One region of the Paenibacillus sp. P46E genome, then DNA from elsewhere that is predicted to be linked to it. Evidence: riboswitches for the same ligand, from Rfam matches in the RefSeq annotation. Region 1 holds a riboswitch; each other region holds the start of a gene.

What was found. Region 1 has a riboswitch for thiamine pyrophosphate ahead of A3849_RS11315 (thiamine phosphate synthase). Riboswitches for the same ligand answer to the same signal wherever they lie in the genome.
Region 2: linked by a shared signal. The riboswitch ahead of A3849_RS24100 (ABC transporter ATP-binding protein) and the one ahead of A3849_RS11315 (thiamine phosphate synthase) in region 1 are both predicted to bind thiamine pyrophosphate.
Region 3: linked by a shared signal. The riboswitch ahead of A3849_RS02530 (ABC transporter substrate-binding protein) and the one ahead of A3849_RS11315 (thiamine phosphate synthase) in region 1 are both predicted to bind thiamine pyrophosphate.
Region 4: linked by a shared signal. The riboswitch ahead of thiC (phosphomethylpyrimidine synthase ThiC) and the one ahead of A3849_RS11315 (thiamine phosphate synthase) in region 1 are both predicted to bind thiamine pyrophosphate.

Annotation. Positions count from the first base shown of each region.
Region 1 is NZ_LVYZ01000034.1:96,275-101,177, forward strand. It holds gene A3849_RS11305 (thiazole synthase) at 1-472, opposite strand, end outside; gene thiS (sulfur carrier protein ThiS) at 543-746, opposite strand; gene A3849_RS11315 (thiamine phosphate synthase) at 811-1,413, opposite strand; TPP riboswitch at 1,538-1,639, opposite strand; gene A3849_RS11320 (SDR family oxidoreductase) at 1,806-2,675, opposite strand; gene A3849_RS11325 (NUDIX hydrolase) at 2,910-3,335, shown strand; gene A3849_RS11330 (hypothetical protein) at 3,518-3,943, opposite strand; gene mdh (malate dehydrogenase) at 4,059-4,903, opposite strand, start outside.
Region 2 is NZ_LVYZ01000064.1:31,177-36,079, forward strand. It holds gene thiM (hydroxyethylthiazole kinase) at 1-738, opposite strand, end outside; gene A3849_RS24090 (ABC transporter substrate-binding protein) at 829-1,881, opposite strand; gene A3849_RS24095 (ABC transporter permease) at 1,878-2,654, opposite strand; gene A3849_RS24100 (ABC transporter ATP-binding protein) at 2,638-3,426, opposite strand; TPP riboswitch at 3,538-3,641, opposite strand; gene A3849_RS24105 (TetR/AcrR family transcriptional regulator) at 3,713-4,369, opposite strand; gene A3849_RS24110 (DHA2 family efflux MFS transporter permease subunit) at 4,562-4,903, shown strand, end outside.
Region 3 is NZ_LVYZ01000002.1:282,817-287,719, forward strand. It holds gene A3849_RS02520 (ATP-binding protein) at 1-1,288, opposite strand, end outside; gene A3849_RS02525 (cobalamin-dependent protein) at 1,310-2,386, opposite strand; TPP riboswitch at 2,567-2,678, shown strand; gene A3849_RS02530 (ABC transporter substrate-binding protein) at 2,802-3,872, shown strand; gene A3849_RS02535 (thiamine-binding protein) at 3,924-4,217, shown strand; gene A3849_RS02540 (ABC transporter permease) at 4,214-4,903, shown strand, end outside.
Region 4 is NZ_LVYZ01000027.1:23,110-28,012, reverse strand. It holds gene A3849_RS06040 (DUF438 domain-containing protein) at 1-895, opposite strand, end outside; gene A3849_RS06035 (DUF1858 domain-containing protein) at 938-1,165, opposite strand; gene thiC (phosphomethylpyrimidine synthase ThiC) at 1,428-3,122, opposite strand; TPP riboswitch at 3,238-3,344, opposite strand; gene trxB (thioredoxin-disulfide reductase) at 3,419-4,372, opposite strand; gene A3849_RS06020 (tetratricopeptide repeat protein) at 4,392-4,903, opposite strand, start outside.

The DNA.
Region 1 (4,903 bases):
AGCCGATGGGAGAGCCGAGCGGCATGATGGCGGCGGCTCCCGCTGCCTGCATCCGCAGCGCGGCTGAAAGGTCCGGGCTCATATAGGGCAGCACTACGAAGCCTTCGGCGGCCAGTATCTCCGTAGCCCGGATAGTCTCCAGGTTGTCTGGAAGCAGATATTTCTGATCCTTGATGACCTCAATTTTGACCCAATTGCCAAGGCCTGCGGCCCTGGCCAGTCTGGCGATCCGCACAGCTTCCTCAGCAGTGCGCGCACCCGAAGTATTCGGAAGCAGAGTCATATGGGAAGGAATATGGCTGATAATATTGTCCTCGCTCTCTGGATCTACACGGCGCAAGGCAACCGTGATTACCTGTGAGCCTGAAGCTGAAACCACCTCGGGAATCATTGTATTGCGGCTGTATTTGCCGGTGCCGATGAACAGCCGGCTCGATAACGGAATGCCGCCAATCACCAATGGATCTAACATGAACTCGCCTCCTGGGATGAAATTCGATAGCGTGAAAAAAATTCAAATATTTTATGATAGCCTCATGGCCTCAGCCCCCGCCCACAAAATGCACCAGTTCCAGCCTGTCGCCTTCACATAATACCTCCGACCCGTAATGCTCCTTGCCGACAATCTCACCATTTCGTTCCACGATCACAAGCCGAAAGCTCCATTCGGGCCGGCTTAACAGATCGGCAACAGTCCGGCAGTCTTCCGCAACCACTCCGGGCTTGCCATTAATGATCAGATTCATGCGCTCTCACCTCCTTCGTGTGATCACTTTCACGGATTTGCTGAATTCACATACACCACAGGTCCTAAGCCTCCTGGACCGCCAACCGGTAAGCACGGGCAGCAGCTACAGGATCATCTGCTCCGCAAATGCCGGACATGACCGCAATTCCTGCAGCTCCGCGACGGATCACTTGACCTGCATTCCCCGGCTCCATCCCGCCGATAGCGATCAGTGGAATACGGGTGCTACGGACCGCTTCCTCCAGGAGCGCCAAACCGCGCCCCTGTTGACCGGGCTTGCAGCCAGTAGGGAAAATATGCCCGAACAGGCAGAAGTCCGCTCCCTGTCTGCCTGCTTCTGCTGCTTCTGCGGCGGAGTGCACCGACCTGCCCAGCCGGAGGCCGGAGGCCGCTGCACGGGCTGCAGCAGTCGGCAGGCTGTGCCAGGCTAGCTGGACAGCACCTGCACCGGCGGCCAGTGCAACATCCAGACGGTCATTGATGACCAGTCTGGATGCGGGGATTCCAGCACGCAGCAGTTGCTCTGCCATCCCCAGCAGCTCCAGGGCAGAGCGGTGCTTTTCCCGCAGATGAATATAGTCCACGAGCGGATGCACAGCAGCCGCCAGGCTGATGAACCGCCCCGGCTCCAGCTTCCCATCAGAGATCAAATGAATTTCCGCCACTTCTTCACCTCCTGCTCCACTTTTTTACGACAAACGGGCAACACAAAAAAAACCGCCCCCGCGATAGGAGGCAGTCATAAATTTGTACAGGAATACGGGTGTAAGAAATACAACCCCGCTGCAGTTCATTCATTCTCCGCTTTCCTACGCTGGTTTTAACCAGATCAGGTTCAAAGGGTCCGAACGTCATGTTCGTCTCAGCCTTGCGGCACCCCTAGGGACAATTGCAGTATTCAGTTGCTGACGTGGTTCATATTAACATATTCTTCCGCGGAAAAGCTATCCCTTTTACCGAAAGCTTCACAGCTTGCAAGGGACATGAAAAAAGCAGACCACATGGACCTGCTATTGAACCGTTATATTTCCGAAACCGACTGGCCGCACAGCAACTTCTAGCCGTTGACAATTTCCCCGCCGTTAACATGCATGACCTGACCGCTAACATAGGATGAATCATCCGAGGCCAGATAGACATAGGCTGGTGCCAGCTCTTCCGGTTGTCCCGGACGCTGCATAGGCTGTGTGCCGCCGAACTCACTGACCTTTTTGGCATCAAATGTGGATGGAATCAGCGGTGTCCAGATCGGACCCGGAGCGACAGCATTCACACGGATGCCCTTTTCCGCCAGATTCATCGATAGCGAGCGGGTGAAGCTGAGAATCGCGCCTTTGGTGGACGAATAGTCCAGAAGTTGCGGACTGCCGCGGTAGGCGGTGATCGATGTCGTGTTGATGATCGTGGAGCCTTTTTTCAGATGCGGCATTGCTGCCTTAGTCAAATAGAACATGGAGAAAATATTCGTACGGAACGTCCGCTCCAGCTGCTCGGAGGTAATATCCTCAATCTTGTCCTGCGGATGCTGCTCGGCTGCATTGTTAATCAGGATGTCCAACTTGCCCAATCCCTCCACCGCCCGGTTGATCAGATCCTGGCAGAACGCTTCTACGCCGATGTCACCGGCAATCAGAATACACTTCCGTCCTTCCTGCTCTACTTGACGTTTGGTCTCTTCGGCATCAGAATGCTCATTCAGATATGAAATGACCACATCCGCACCCTCTTTGGCAAAATGAACGGCAACCGCCCGTCCAATGCCGCTGTCGCCTCCCGTAATGAGCGCCGCCTTACCCAGCAGTTTGCCTGCTGCCTTGTAGCTGGACGTTTCAAATTCAGGGCGCGGATTCATCTCGCTCTCGATACCGGGCTGACGGTCCTGCACCTGGGGAGGCAAGGTTTTGGTAGTCTGTTTATTTTCTGGCATGATCCATTCTCCTTTCGCTGTGTACCTTTTGTTGAAGTAACCACATCGTATTAGGATGGCTTCTGCATCATCAATTATACAATCGTTTTACGTTATGTTACTTACCACACTTCCCGGCTGTCCAAACAAAAATATAGTCGTTTTTGACGTAAAGGGCCGATATAATTTAGTGAAGTAATGATTGATATGGGTTTCGGAGCGATTACCAAAAGGATAAGGAGGCGAATAAGTGATATGACGAGAAATGCACGGAGTATCATCGTTGCCGTCAAAGGAGTCATCCTGCATCAAGGCAGAATCCTGCTCGTACAGCGGGCTGCTGCAGATGCGATAGGAGCAGGCAGCTGGGAATGCCCCGGCGGAAAAATAGAATTTGGAGAAGGCCTGGAGGCTGCACTGGAGCGGGAGATTAAGGAGGAAACCGGACTGAAGGTCACGGTGGAAAAGCTATTGTATGCCGTGTCCTTTCTGACCAATCCGGGCAGGCAGCTCGTCCTCATCACCTACTGGTGCATGACCGGTGAGAATACAGTAGTGCTCTCTGATGAGCATGCAGATTACAAATGGTGTACCCGTCACGAGCTTCAGACTCTGCTCCCGCCCGGGATACAAGAAGAATTTGAGAAAAGCAATGTATTTTCGTCAGAGGAACTGTTATAAGATATCCGGGCTGGAATGCAGAAAAGGCCCACCCCCTCGAATCAGGGGCAGGCTTGACGGTTTGGTGAATCATCACCCATACCAAGTGGAAACGGCTTGGCCGTCCTTTTAAGGGACGGAATCCGTTTCAGCGAGAAATAGAAGGATGATTTATAGCGTGAAACCTATAAATCCTTATATTTCTAGATAATGTGTCTATACACCATGAAAAACACCATTACGATCAGCACAACCATCAGCAGCAGGCTCATGGTGCGAAGCTTCGCGGTATGGTCTGACACATCACGGTTCTCACGCATACCAGCTGCGGCTAGACGCAGCGGCTTGCCCATGATGCCGCCCAAGGCAAACATTGCCAGCAGGAGTACAACCACGACCACCATCCAGGCTACGGTGTAATCCCCCTGAGAGATCATGTATCCGCCGGTCAGCAGCTGAATGACCAGACCATACTGGGCAAACCGGTTCAATCCGCCAATGGCGCTAAGCGTCCCTTCTTTGGCTCCAGCAGACAGCTTTCCAGTGCCGCTCAGAATGAACGGAAGCACCAGGTAAAAACCGACCGCCAATGTCCCGATCATATGTAAGAAAAAGAAAATCCGATCCATTGATTAACCTCCTCACTTTCGCTGTGATATAAGTTACATTCTTATTATACCCAACCCCGCCGTCCATGAAAAGAAAACCCTCATTTCCATTCAAGAAATGAGGGTTTGCCGGAAATTATACCGTAACCACTGAAGTTACCGCACGTACAGAATCTGCTGACTTATCCAGAGCCGCCTTTTCTTCCGCCGTCAGCTCCAGCTCGTAGATCTTCTCAATACCTTCTGCACCAAGCAGTGCCGGGATACCCATGAACAGTCCGTCATAACCATATTCCCCTTCCAGCAGGGCAATGACGGGAATAATCCGCTTCTTGTCCTTCAGGATCGCTTCGGCCATTTGTACCAGAGACGCTGCAGGAGCGTAGTAAGCACTACCATTACCGAGCAGGCTGACAATCTCGCCTCCACCGGCACGGGTACGCTCTACAATATCGGCAATCCGCTGGGCAGGAATAAGCTTATCAATCGGAATACCGCCTACACTGGAGTAACGGATCAGCGGAACCATATCATCCCCATGGCCACCCATCACAAAGCCGCGTACATCCTCTACCGAAACATTAAGCTCTTGTGCAATAAAGGTGCAGTACCGCGCGGTGTCCAGCACACCAGATTGACCAATTACACGATTCTTAGGAAAGCCTAGGGCATTATAAGCAACGTAAGTCATGGCATCCACCGGATTACTCAGGATAATAACTATGGATTCCGGGGCTACACGCTTCACATTCTCACAGACTGATTTTACGATGCCCGCGTTCGTATTCACCAGGTCATCGCGGCTCATCCCCGGTTTGCGGGCTACTCCCGCCGTAATGATGACGATATCTGAATCGGCTGCATCGCCGTAGCTGGAGGTTCCTGTGATCTGGGCGTCATACTTCTGTACCGGACCGGCTTCCTGCATGTCCAGCGCCTTCCCCTTGGTCTGGTTCTCCAGCTGGGGAATATCCAGAAGCA
Region 2 (4,903 bases), on a different contig from region 1:
AATCTGGAAGCTGCCGACTCCCTGGTGGCTTGAACGGTTGGCTGCAATTTCAGCGGCAACGCCATAGAAGGATATAGCTTCTACAGCTGCTTCCAGCCAGGCGCCGCCGCTTGCTGCCAGGAAAGCGCCGACGACTGCACTGAGCAGGCATCCGGTGCCGGTAACCTTAGTCAATACAGGGTGACCGTTGCTGACTACGTAGGTGGTCCTGCCATCTGTGATAACATCCTCTTTGCCGGTGATGATCACCACACAGTTCAGCTTCTGTGCAGCTTTTACAGCTAATGCCACCACATCACCGTCTCCGGTGCCGGCATCCACACCTTTGATGTTCCAGCTCTCGCCTACCACATGGGCAACTTCAGCGACATTGCCGCGCAGTGCGGTGATCTGCATTTGGTTGACCAGCCTATGGGTTACTTCGGTGCGGTAAGCAGTGGCTCCGGCACCTACGGGGTCAAGTACGACCGGCACATGATGACGGTTCGCCGCCTGTCCGGCAATTAGCATCGAATCAATGGCGTAGTCATTGAGTGTACCGATATTTAGCACTACAGCACCAGACATAGCGGCAATATCCGCAACTTCTTCATGCGCATCCGCCATAAAAGGCGAAGCCCCCAGTGCCAGCAGCCCGTTCGCGCTGAAGTTCGCGACCACAATATTTGTAATGTTATGCACCAGCGGATTACTATCCCGCACTTTGGATAAGTAAGACATGAGTATTCCTCCTAAAATTTTTGTCAGCCTTGCTTCTATGAAATTACTTCGTCCAAAACTCGCTCAGGAAGCGTAGATTTAGTTATATGAGCACATCTGAATTCTCATTTACAAGTTAATAAAAGCCTCACCGGTCTTTACCTCGCCATTCAGCAGCCCGTTATCACTAAGCCAGGTTTGTACCTTTTCCCATGATACAGGGTCCTGATAGCCAAACGGCTCACTACCGGCGTCCATCAGGGGCAGCAGCAGCTCCAGGCTTTTGGACTCGATGTCTTTGTCGAGTGGAGCCGTTGCATCCTCATGAGCCAGAAGGAGGTTAAGCGCCTCTTGCGGGTGATCCGCAACGAATTGCTGTCCTTTACGTGCTGCCTGGATAAACTTCTGGATATAGCCTTCAGAATTCTGCAGGCCTTGGTCGCTGGCGACCAAGACTAGCTCATAATAATCGGGGACACCGTAATCGGTTGGGTTCAGCGAAATAACCGGGTGGCCTTCCTTTTCCAGAATCAACTGCTCATGATTAATAAATCCGCCAATAATGCCATCGACACGCCCGGTTGTAATGGCTGGAATCAGGTCAAAACCCACATCGGTCAGGTTTACTGCTCCAGGATCTCCGCCATCGCTTTTGACCATGGTTTTCAGCATAGCTTCATAGAGCGGGATCGAGGAGTATCCGGCATTTTTACCTGCCAGGTCCTTTGGGCTCTTGAGCCCGCTGTCAGCCGGAACCATCAGATGATTTAGCGGATGTCTGACGATCGCAGCAACGGACTTCACCGGAATCTGCTCACCCCGTGCCATCAGCACCTGCGGCTGGTAGCTTAGGGCCAGATCAACCTTGCCTGCAGCTACGAGCTTCAGGGCATCATTGCTGTCGGCGGGCATTTGAATATCCACTGTAAGCCCTTCGTCGGCAAAATATCCGTTTTGCTGGGCCGCGTACAGAAAGGAGTGGACTGCGTTCGGATACCAGTCGAGCATAATCGTCAGCTTGTGGGGCTGCCCGCCTTGATCTGCTGTTGTTGAGCTGGCTTCAGACTTATCATTGCTGTTCCCGCAGCCTGCTGCAGCAAGTCCCAGACACAGAAGCAGCAATAACGGAAGCACAGGGAGTTTCCTTTGTCTAAAGGGAGGTTCAGAAGGGAACAGTTTCATCGATGAATGCCTCTTTTCTGCAAAATAATTTTTTCGAGCAGCACAATAAATAGAAACAGAATGATTCCGAGTGCAGATAAAAGAAATACTGCGGCGAACATTTCCGCACTTTGCAGATTGCCCGCCATCCGGCGGCTGAAATAACCGAGCCCCCGGCTTCCGCCCAGCCATTCCCCGATCGTCGCGCCAATGACGCAGTAGACCATAGAGAGCTTGAGACCAGAGAATAAAGAGGGCAGTGCAGGCGGAATCTGGGTCTTTCGCAGAATTTGCCAGCGGGACGCACCGAGTGTGAGCAACAGTTCTTTGTACATAGCACCGCTTTTACGCAGACCGTCAAAGGTCCCTACTACCACCGGGAAAAAGGCAGTGAGAAAAACCACCGCAACCTTGCTCCAAAGGGTATAACCAAACCACATAATAAAAATGGGTGACAGAGCGATAAGCGGAATGGTCTGACTGATCACCAGCAAGGGGTATAACGCCTTTTCGAGCGGAGTGAACATGTGCATTCCCGTACCCAGTAGCATGCCGCAGGCTGCCGACAGAACAAAGCCGAGCAAAACCTCCTGAAGTGTGGCGGGTAAATGCTCACCGAAGAGCAGCCCGTTCTGCTCCATCAGTGCCGTCCATATAGCCGTTGGAGCCGGGAGAATGAAGGCTGGAACAAGCTTTAGCCGCGCAGCGCACTCCCAGGAAGCTAGGGTGAACAGTACCAGTAAGGCAAAGGGGCCATATTCGCGCAGAAAGGTTCTGCTAATAGATACTCTCATGCAGCCTCCGCTCCAAATTCTCCCGCAAAGTAATAAACTTCGGTTCATAGTTCATCCGGTAATGTCTGGGCCGCGGGATATCCACCAAGAATTCCTGTACACCACCGCTGCCTCCAGACATCAGGTAAATCCGGTCACTGAGCAGCAGCGCCTCCTCCAGATCGTGGGTGATGAACAGAACCGTTTGCTTAAGACTGCCCCACAATTCCAGGAGCCAGCGGTGCAGTTCGCGCTTGGTTATGGCATCCAGTGCCCCAAAAGGCTCATCCAGCAGCATCAGCTCATTTCCGGCGGCAAGGGTGCGGAGCATTGCGACCCGCTGACGCATCCCCCCGGACAGCTCCTGCGGGTAGAGCCGCTCTGTACCTTCAAGGCCAAACCGGTCGAGCATTTCACGGATATTTTTTACAGCTTCTGCTTTGCTGCTCTTTCGCTTCAGCTCCCAGGGCAGCAGGCAGTTGTCCATCACGGTTCTCCAGGGCAGCAGCAGATCCTGTTGTGGCATATAGGCGACCTGGCCCAGACGCGACGCTGGATCGTCAGAGATCATACCGTGAACTTTGAGTTCGCCATCTGTATGCCTTAGCAGACCGGCGATGATTTTGAACAGGGTGCTTTTTCCGCAGCCGCTGGCACCGACAATGGAAATGAATTCGCCCCGGCGGACGTTCATCGAGAGTCCACTGAATACCGGAGTCTGCGGTGAAGCGCTGAAAGCATAGGACAGGTTAGTGATTGAGATCATACTCGTATGTATTAAGCCTCCTTTCATTGGCACGCATCTGCTTCCGGGACTGCGGAAGCACAATAAAGACCCATCCGTCTCCAGGGGAGGCAAATGGGTCTGAAAGGTTCAGGCAGTAGGCTTGAAGCGGCACTGCTGATCGATTCTGTTCCACTTCCCTCCGCTGGTATGATCCAGATCAGGTTCCAAGGGTCCGAAGCTTAAGGCTTCGTCTCAGTCATTAGACTCCCCTAGTGAAATAGCAGGTCAATATTATATTCGCAACTGCTAACAAATATAGCATATTCCAGAATGTTGTCAAAAGAAAGTGTGCTCAGGACCGCTGTAGTCCAGTTACGAATAGGGTTAGAATCCCTTCCAGGATATCCTTTTTGCCCGACCCGTGAAGCTTCTGCTGATAGAGATAAAGATCAGGGCTGAGGACCGCGATCAGAGAAGTTGCGGCAAAATGGGGATCAATAGCAATCAGCTTGCCGTCATCAGCAACCCGCCGCAGACGCTCGGCCATAACTGCGTGTAGCCGCTGGAAAATCGGATGCTCAAACTGGGTAAGCTGTTTCTTGCCCGTGAACTCAGACTTAATCATCTGCAGCAGCTCAGCATGCTGGTCTATGAATTCTACAACCTGTTCAATACTGCTCCGAAGCTCCCCGATGGAACTGCCCACTCCTTCAGTGGCTTGGAGCTCCTGCTCCAATCGGGCAAGAAAACGATCGGAGCTGGTGGAGAGCAGGGCAGAGCAAATTTCACCTTTGTCCGTGAATCTGCGGTATAGCGAACCCTGGCCGATTCCTGCCCGCTTGGCTATGCCGTACATACTGACTGCTTCCAGACCGTTCTCAGTAAAAAGCGCACGGGCGGCTTCAAGAATACGCTGGACATAAGGGTCCTGATTATTCCGGGAGGAGGATGGATTTGGTGGTGGTGTTAGGTTTGAGGATGGATTGCTGCCTTGTTCTCTCGGGTTCATGACAGGCTCCTTTCAGAAATACAGTATATATTTACAGGAAATATGTGAACTCCATTGACAGAGCGGACAATTGTCCGTAGACTGAAAAAAGTATTATCGGACAGTTGTCCGTTCGAAGATATATTATATCGATTAAGCTGTGCTGAGGTCAATAAGTCCATCTGCGCAGTTCAATTCAGGAGGAGACAGAGAATGGAGCAATCGCTTAAACCGGAGGCCGATTTTCGCCTGTCAAGCATTCTGGTTCCGCTGCTGGCCATCATTGCAGGTGTATTCATGGTGGTGCTCGACAGTACGGCTATGAATGTGGCTTTGTCAACGCTGGTCAAGGATTTTAATACGGATTTAAATACATTGCAATGGATTGTGACCGGGTACATGCTGGCCCAGGCCTCGGTGATCCCGTTGTCCGGCTGGCTGTCTGACCGCTTCGGGGCCAAGACTGTTTTTCTGACTGCAGTTATCGTATTCACTATGGGTTCAATTCTCTGTGCAACACCAAGCCGTGCAGAATGGCTGATTGCGTTCCGCGTC
Region 3 (4,903 bases), on a different contig from region 1:
TCAGCGGCTTCACCGCCCAGTCGTCCAGCCCTGCATGGAAAAATGCTTCCCGGCTCTCTTCCGATCCATCGCCGGTTACACCAATAATGGGAATTCTGGATCTGGCCCCGGCGGATTCCAGCTGGCGGATGGTCCGGACCACCTCGCTCCCATTCATACCCGGCAGCCGGCTATCTATCAGGATAAGCCCGAACTCTCTCCGCTGCCACGCTTCTACAGCTTCATTTCCGTTGTCAGCGAGTTCCACATCTGTAATGCCCAATTTCTTCAGCTGCAGCAGCAACAGCGTACTGTTCAGTCCATTATCTTCAGCAACCAGCACCGGCATTGTGCTGAAGCGGGCCTCCGGTACAAAAGCCTGAGGTGAATTCAGGGTTTCCTGCGGTTCAGCAGTCTTCTCCAGGGCAATCTCAAACCGGAAGGTTGAGCCCTGGCCAGGCGCACTGTCCACCCCGATTGACCCGCCCATCAGCTCCACCATCGACTTGCAAATGGATAAGCCCAAGCCCGTTCCCTCCGTAGCCATCTCCGGCCCGCGGCTGACTTGAGAATACGGCCGGAACAGCTTCGCTTGATCCTTCAGCGGGATGCCGATGCCCTCGTCCCTGACTTCGAAGTACAGCCGCTGATGCGTGTCATCCTCGCCAGCCAATCCCACGGTCACCTCGACTACCCCGTTTCGTGTGAACTTAATGCCATTCCCCAACAAATTAATGAGTATCTGAAGAATTTTGGACGAGTCCCCGCTCAGCGTACTCCTCACACGGCCTGCAACCTGCCATTTCAGAATATTCCCGCGCTTCGCGGCGGCCGGAGAGAGCAGACTCGCCGCATGTTCAAGCAGATTGCGTATACTCAGCGGAGAATTTTGCAGTTCCATTCTACTCGCTTCAATCTTGGAGATATCCAGCAGATTATTGATCATTTGCAGCAGATATTGGGCCGATTCCCGGATGACCCCCAGCTGAACCCGCTGCTCATCCGTCGCCCCCCCAGCCTCCAGCAGCTCGGTCATTCCCAAAATGCCGTTCATCGGCGTACGTATTTCGTGGCTTACTGTAACCAGGAACAGGCTTTTCGCCCGGTTGGCCCGTTCCGCCTCTTCCTTCATCGCCTTAAGCCTGGCACTGTTCTTGGCGAGCAGCCGGTGCATCGTAATTAATTCATTGTTCATCGCGGAGAATTCTGCCAAGGCCTGTTCTTCTCTTTGCTGTCCCTGAATCACCTGATTAGAGAGCGTCTCAATGGTCTCCCTCAGTTTCCGGATCTCTTGCTCATGGTCGGTCATTTCCCTCTCCCGCCTTCTATGTCAATTCTCCCGGAGTATCCCTTCGGGTATAAGACGCCCCGCTACCTCCAGCGCTCCCTTAGCATCGGGGGCATAGCCGTCGGCACCCACTTTGCGCCACAGCTCCCTGTCTATATTAAACGGCATTCCGCCGACCATAATCTTAATGTGGTTCAGTTCGGTATGCGTACGGATCGACGCGATCAGATGCTGAACCTCCGATACGTGAAAAGTCATGGTGATGGAGATGGCCAGCAGGTCAGCAGGCTGCTCCTTCAGATACCGGATTAAACCCTCTGTAGGCATATTAGAGCCCAAATAATAGGTGTTCCAGCCCTCCATTTCGAAGAAATCTGCTAGCATCCGCAGTCCGATCTCATGCAGTTCCTGGCCGACTCCGACCGCCACCATCGTTTTTTTTCCTTCCTGAGCCTGAATCCACCGCGGATACAGCTGCGAAATAATACTCTGGGTACAAGCTGTACAGTAATGCTCCTGAGCTACAGTAATGGAACCCAATTGCCATAAACGGCCAATCTCGTACTGACTGTTCTGGAAAATGTGCAGATACAGATCATGAATAGGCACACCTTCATCATGCAGCCCCAGCACAAATTCCGAAGCCTTGCGGCGTTCACTGTTCAGAAGCAGCTTCAGGTACTTCTCTGCCTCGCGGTAATAGGGTTTGTCCGGTTGAAGAAAAGGCTGCACACTCTGCTCTTCGAGCGTATGGTGAATTCCCATATCCAGATAGCTCAGAATCAGCTCTTTCTCCGGTGTCCCAACCTGTGAGCCTATAGCTTCCTTCATCAGCCCCAGATTGATCTGCAGATCCTTACCCGTGATTTTGTACTGTGCCAGCAGCACCTTCAGCCAGACAATATAATTAATAAATAAAAGTGGACTGTCCAGCGCCACACTTTGCGCCAAATACCGTAAATGATATAGTGAATCCTGTTTGGTTCTTGCCATTCCGGAAGGGCCGAATCTGTGCCGTAACTCGGGCTGGCGTTCATACTGACGTAAAGTGACTTCTTCAGCCAACTGTTCCGCTAGCACCTTCAGCCGTTCTCCGGCATTTTGCTGATCAGTGAGCATAGGGTCACTCCTTTTCCGAAACATAATTGTAAAGTATTAATCTTATTATATAACATATGGTAAGTCTACCCGGCGTGCCTGGCAGTGCCTGGGCGGATTGCTGGAATCCGGGGCCACTACTGGACAACCCCGAAGGGGACCGCTATAATACAGCGTAAGAACATAGCAACACCCATAACTTCATAGTACCAGGGGGGCTGGAATTGGCCGGCTGAGAGTGTATCCCACATAGATACTGACCCTTATACCTGATCTGGATAATGCCAGCGTAGGAATCACCACCCGCATTCAGCCGTTTTGGCTAAGCGGCCACCTAACGCAATTGCTGGCGTCCCGATCTTCGGGGCGCTTTTTTTGGTATGGACATCATCAGAGTTCGGAAGACTGGGTTAGCTGGAAGGAGAGAAGAATAGAAATGGGAGTCAAAAAAGCACTAATGCTCTGCATCAGCTGCATACTGGTCATCGTCATGGCCGGGTGCGGCAGCAATACAGCCAATTCCGGTGGGAATAGCGCCGCTCCAGCCGGGGACAGCACCGCCGCGCCGGAAGCAACCGCGGCAGGAACGGACGCGCCTAAGGAACTGACCAAGATTAAGGTCGCGCTGGACTGGACGCCGAATACGAACCATACCGGCCTCTATGCAGCCAAAGAGCTTGGTTATTACAAGGAGGAAGGCCTGGATGTAGAAATTGTACAGCCGGGTGCGGCAGGAGCCGACACGATGGTCACCTCAGGCGAAGCCGCTTTTGGCATCAGTGCCCAGGAGGCGCTCACTCTGGCCCGTCTGCAGGATGTGCCGCTCGTCTCCATCGCCGCCATCATCCAGCATAATACCTCGGGGTTTGCCGCCCCGAAGGACCGCAATATCAAGACACCGAAAGATTTCGAAGGCAAAACCTACGGCGGGTGGGGCTCCCCGGCTGAAGAAGCTGCCATGAAGGCGATCATGGACCCTCAAGGCGGCGATGTTAAAAAGGTAAAGCTGGTCAATATCGGCGAAGCTGATTTCTTCACCGCCGTGAAACGCGACATCGATTTTGCCTGGATATTCTACGCCTGGACCGGTATTGAAGCCGAGCTGCGCGGTGAGCCGCTGGACATGCTGTATTTGAAGGATTACGCCCCTCAGTTGGATTACTACACCCCGGTCCTGACCACGAGCGAGAAGGAAATCGCTGAGCATCCGGAGCTGGTAAAGGCGTTCCTTGCAGCTACCTCCAAAGGCTATCAATATGCGATCGACAAGCCGGAAGAAGCTGCCGCCATCCTCTCGAAGGCTGTGCCGGATCTGGATCCCAAGCTCGTCCTGGCCAGTCAGAAATGGCTTAGCCCGAAATATACGGACGATGCCTCCAGATGGGGAGAGCAGAAAGCCGAGGTCTGGAAGAATTACGCCGACTGGATGTACAGTCTGAAGCTGCTGGACAAACCACTGGATACCGCTTCAGCGTTCACGAATGAATTTCTTCCTGAGAGCAAGTAATGTTACACCTGCAAATTGTACGCATACCCAACCTGAAAGGATCTGATTGATATGGCAAACACTCTGCTCAGCATTCAAGTCATTCCTAAAACTCCGAATAACGAGGATTCTATTCCTTATGTGGATAAGGCCATTGAGGTCATCCAGCAATCCGGCGTCAAGCACCAGGTGAATCCGCTCGAAACTACGATGGAAGGCGAACTCACCGATTTGCTTGAGGTGGTACGCCAAATGCATGAAGCACTGATCGCAGCGGGCAGCCCCAGCGTCATCTCGCAAATTAAGATCGCCCATAACCCCAGCGGAATCAGCATGGATAAGCTGACGGAAAAATACCGGCCGTGAGATCGTACTGGAACCAAATCTGGCCGCCCCTTGTGGCGGTCATCTTTTTTCTGGGTGTATGGCAATTAGCCGTTTCCGTACTTCATGTCCCTTCCTGGATGCTGCCAAGCCCCGGTGATATCGCCCGCGAATCCCGGGGTAACGCTTCCGGCATCTGGGCGCATACGGCTGCAACGCTGCGGCTGACCTTGATCGGCTTCCCGATCGGTACAGGTGTGGGCCTGATTGTAGCTCTATTGCTGCATTTGGTGCCCTGGCTGAAAAGAGCGCTGTATCCGCTGCTGATTCTCAGCCAGAATGTGCCCTCCATTGCCCTCGGGCCGCTGCTGATTATCTGGTTCGGGTTCGGACTGCTGCCCAAAATCGTACTCATCACACTCGTCTGCTTCTTCCCGGTTGCCGTCGCCGCCATGGGCGGGCTGGCCCAAAGCGACCGGATCATGATGAACTATATGAAAATGGCCGGGGCCAGCAAGTGGCATATCTTCTCCAAGCTGGAGCTGCCCGGTTCTCTGCCCGCCCTGTTCTCCGGTCTTAAAATCTCCGCGACCTATGCTGTAATGGGTGCTGTGGTTGCCGAGTGGATCGGCGCAGACAAGGGCATTGGCTATTACATGCTGCTGCAGAAGGCCTCCTACCGCACAGACCGGATGTTTGTTGCCATCGTAATTATTGTTCTTCTTAGT
Region 4 (4,903 bases), on a different contig from region 1:
GCAGGCCTGTCTCGAAGCGGATAAAGCCTTGCGGCGATAACCCTCCTTCTCCCTCTCCTTCTTCCGCTTGCACGGCTGCTCCCTCCGGTTCTGCGGCACGCTCAGGAATCCATTCCTGCTCCGGCGCAGTCAGACAGAAGCCAATTTCGTCGCTTTCGCGGGCGATTTTGACCCATTCATCTTCGGTCAGCTTATCGAGCGCCATCGGCAGCAGAATATTTTCTTCCTTAAAGATCATTTCATTTACTTCCTGGATAATGTTCGTCAGAAGAGCTCCAAGCTCCGCAGCTTCCCCGTTGTATGCACTGAGCGCCGCTTTTGCCTGTTTAATCATGCCGCGAATACCATCGTCCACTCCCCACATTACCTTGGTTGGTCCATAAATGCCGTATTTCTCAAGGTAAGGGAACAGCAGATTTTCTTTGCGGCTGTAGTGCTTGTCGAGATCCAGCAGCAGGCTCAGATCTTCCAACAGCTTAAAAATCATCTCTTCGCTGTCATTCCGCTGGAATTTATCAGCATGCAGCTGCAAGCGGAAGTTCACAAGCCGTTCAATCTCACGGTTCTCCAGCTTAAAGGTGTGGACAGGATGTCCCGGCTGCTCCTCTGGCTTGTTAGAACGGTGAATTTCCTGGATTGAGCCTTTAAAAATGGCCGTATGCACAGAGCATAGGCGCTGTACCTCCGTTACAGGAATCCCTTCCTCCGTCATCAGGGAATGCTCCATCGCAGAAATTTCGGCTACCGTAACATCCCCTACCGCTTCGGCAAAACGCGCTTTGACTTCCTCTACACTTTTTCCGGCATGCAATTCCTTAATAATCTCCTTAAGCATGGCTTGGCGGCGTGTCTGCTCAGGAATATCCATTTCACGGTTGTTAATCAGTTCACTCATCGTTCTCTCTCCTTCTCTATTCCACTTGTTAATCTCAGCGATCTATTCAATAATCTCGAAGCCATGGCTCTGAAAAGCCAGCCGGACGGTTTCGCGATCCATTTTCTTCATTGTGATTCCTTTCGACAAGGTCATGAACCGGCCCGCCGTCTGCAGCATACCAGGCTTCGTAATATCGCGGAAACCCAGCTCAACCATAATGTCTACGGCCTCCGGATAACGACTGACCAGCTCGAATATGGACTCATCCATGTTAAGGTGTTTGCTCATTGCACTCTCCTCCTGCAGCTTAGCTTCACGCCAATTGATAACCTTTCTCAACAACAGCTTAGCATAGGGTACAGGGCCGAAGAGTGATTGCAGTCACTAAATCAGAAACTTATATACCTGCAACTAATCATTGCACAGCAGAAATGAATTGGCCCTGTTTGTGTTACCGGCATGCCTGTATGCCAACTCCTGGATATTGAAAAAAGCTGCTTCCTCTGCCTGTTACAGCAAGGAAATCAGCCTCTTATAAAGCCCGTTCCGGCTATAGCATTTTGCTCAGTCTGGACGAATTGCGGATATCATGCGAAATGCGCATGCTGCAGAATTTGGGACCGCACATGGAGCAGAAATGCGCTGTTTTGGCACCCTCGGCAGGAAGAGTCTCATCATGGTACTCCAGCGCCCGCTCAGGATCGAGCGACAGATGGAACTGGTCACGCCAGCGGAACTCGAACCGAGCCTTGGACAATGCATTGTCCCGATCCTGGGCACCCGGGTGGCCTTTGGCCAGATCTGCAGCATGAGCAGCGATTTTGTAGGTGATAACTCCTTCACGCACGTCATTCTTGTTAGGCAGACCCAGATGCTCCTTGGGCGTAACATAGCACAGCATCGCTGTCCCGAACCAGCCAATCATCGCCGCGCCAATCGCCGAAGTAATATGGTCATAACCGGGGGCAATGTCCGTGGTTAGCGGACCCAGTGTGTAGAAAGGGGCTTCCTGGCAGAGCTCCAGCTGCTTATCCATATTTTCCTTGATCTTGTGCATTGGCACATGCCCCGGGCCTTCGACCATCACCTGAATATCGTGTTTCCAGGCAATGGCTGTCAACTCCCCAAGCGTCTCCAGCTCAGCGAACTGAGCCTCATCATTGGCATCGGCGATGGAGCCCGGGCGCAGTCCGTCTCCCAAGGAAAAGGCCACATCATAAGTCTTCATAATCTCACAGATTTCTTCAAAATGTGTATATAAAAAGTTCTCTTGCTGATGTGCAAGGCACCAGGCCGCCATGATGGAGCCGCCTCGGGATACAATCCCAGTCATTCTTCGGGCAGTAAGCGGGATATACCGCTTCAGCACCCCGGCATGAATGGTAAAGTAATCTACACCTTGCTCCGCCTGTTCAATCAGCGTATCGCGGTACAGCTCCCAGGTCAGATCCTCGGCTATTCCTTTTACCTTCTCCAGCGCCTGGTAGATCGGCACTGTGCCGATCGGTACTGGTGAGTTGCGGATAATCCATTCGCGGGTGGCATGAATTTTTGCACCAGTGGAAAGATCCATAATCGTATCGGCACCCCATCGGGTCGCCCATCTCATCTTCTCCACTTCCTCTTCAATGGAAGAAGAGACAGCGGAATTCCCAATGTTCGCGTTGATCTTAACCAGGAAGTTGCGGCCGATGATCATCGGCTCACTCTCAGGATGGTTGATATTAGCCGGGATAATGGCCCGTCCGGCAGCGACCTCATCCCTTACGAATTCAGGCCGGGTATTCTCGCGAATCGCGATATACTCCATTTCCGGTGTAATCATCCCTAACCGCGCATAATGCAGCTGGGTAACATTGCGCCCCTCACGTGCTCGTAAGGGATTCCGCCGCAAGCCGGCGAACCCTTCTGCCGACGCCCGGTCTGCAGCTAATCCGCAGGCTCCGGGTTGAACGGTTCTCCCGGCGTACTCCTCTGAATCCCCGCGTTCCGCAATCCAGCTTAAGCGGTGCGGAGGCAACCCTTTCCGAACATCGGTATCTTCAGCGGCATCGGTGTAAATACCACTGGTATCATAGACACGAAGCGGCGCATTGTCCTCTTCCCCCGCAACACCTTCGGTCCGGCTAAGGCGGATTTCACGCATCGGAACCTGAATATCCGGACGCGAGCCCTCTACATACACCTTACGGCTTGCGGGAAATCCCGAAAGATCGACTTGTTCCTTTTTGAATGAATCTGACATTCTTATCTCCTCCTTATCGCTCTGTGAGCCATTCAGATAAGATCAGCACGCAGCAAAAAGCCGCTCCACCTGGAGCGGCTTTATTCATGAACAGCCAAATAAGGCTGTGCTCAAAAAAGGTCCGACTCCACTTTCCTACGCTGGTATGATCCAGATCAGGTTCAAGGGTCCGGGAATTCAATTTTCCCGTCTCAGCCTATTCAGGCTCCCCTAGTGGGTATCTTATCTAATTAAATATAATCTACTTTAGCAGGTATTTATTGTCAATCAAAAAATTTGCTTAACCCGCATTGTCGTTACTTATCCAGCGTTTCGCTCCAGTCATGTACCATAGCGCCTTCCAAATATTTCTCGGCATCCATAGCAGCCATGCAGCCGGTTCCTGCAGCTGAAATCGCCTGCCGGTAACGGGTATCCTGAACATCCCCACAAGCGAACACGCCGGGAATGTTGGTTTCGGTTGTTCCTGGGTTCACAACGATATAGCCGTTGGCATCCGTAGTAATCTGACCGCCCAGGAACGCGGTATTCGGTGTGTGGCCGATAGCGACAAATACGCCATCTGCTTCCACGAGCTCCTCAAGACCCGTATCATTGTTACGGACGGTAAGTCCCTTCACCCCGTTATCCCCAAGGGTCACTTCAAGCGGCGTGCGGTTCAGTGCCCAGGCCACTTTGCTGTTCTCCCGCGCGCGGTCCTGCATAATCTTCGAAGCGCGCAGCTCCGGACGGCGGTGGACCAGGGTTACGCTAGAAGCGAACCGCGTGAGGAAGCTGGCTTCCTCCATCGCGGAGTCGCCGCCACCGACCACGACAATCTTTTTACCACGGAAAAAGAAACCGTCGCAGGTTGCACAGGTACTAACCCCGCGTCCGACATTCTCCTGCTCTCCCGGTATGCCCAGGTACCTAGCCGAAGCACCAGTTGATATAATCACCGACTCTGCTTCCAGTACACCCAGACCATCCACGGTTACTTTGAAAGGGCGCTGCGAGAAATCCACAGAATCCACCCAGCCATTCTTAAATTGAGCCCCAAAGCGTTCTGCCTGCTTGCGCATGTTATCCATCAGATCCGGACCTAGAATACCTTCAGGAAAACCAGGAAAGTTCTCTACCTCTGTCGTCGTAGTCAATTGTCCTCCTGGCTGCAATCCTTCAATAACAAGGGGGCTGAGGTTGGCGCGTGCCAGGTAAATCGCAGCAGTTAATCCTGCCGGACCTGTTCCGATTACAATTGTTTTGTACATTAGCAAGTCCTCCTAAGGGTCAGATATTTTCCGTAAATGGCGGCAAAATGTCTGCTGCCGCCCCGTCCTGCGTTAACTCGCATGCTTGATGAATACGGCGTGCGTACCGGCTTACCATGGAGACGGAAACGCCGTAATGCTGGGCAGCCTCCCGGTAGGTAACCGGATGACCATGAAGCTTGGCAGTTAAATATTCCAGAGCCGCACACCAGCCCTCTGCATGCCGGAACAAGGGCACATCCGGATAGAGGCGGGCTATGAACTGCTTCCAGAGAAGCTCGGCATCCCGTTTCTGGGCGGCATCCAATCTCCGGTCCATCACAGCAGCCATATGATCTATAATCCGCTGCCAGTCCTCTTTCCACTCTGGCGGCCCTTTATGGCTTGATACAACCGGTTCCTGAATCACCCTCTGGACTACACTTTCCTCCGGACTGCCGCCGATCAGCCGCTGCAGACTGAGAAGCGCAGCCTCCTGCAGCGGTTCCTGCTCCGAAACTCCCTTTAGAACATCGGATATTTCATCGTCCT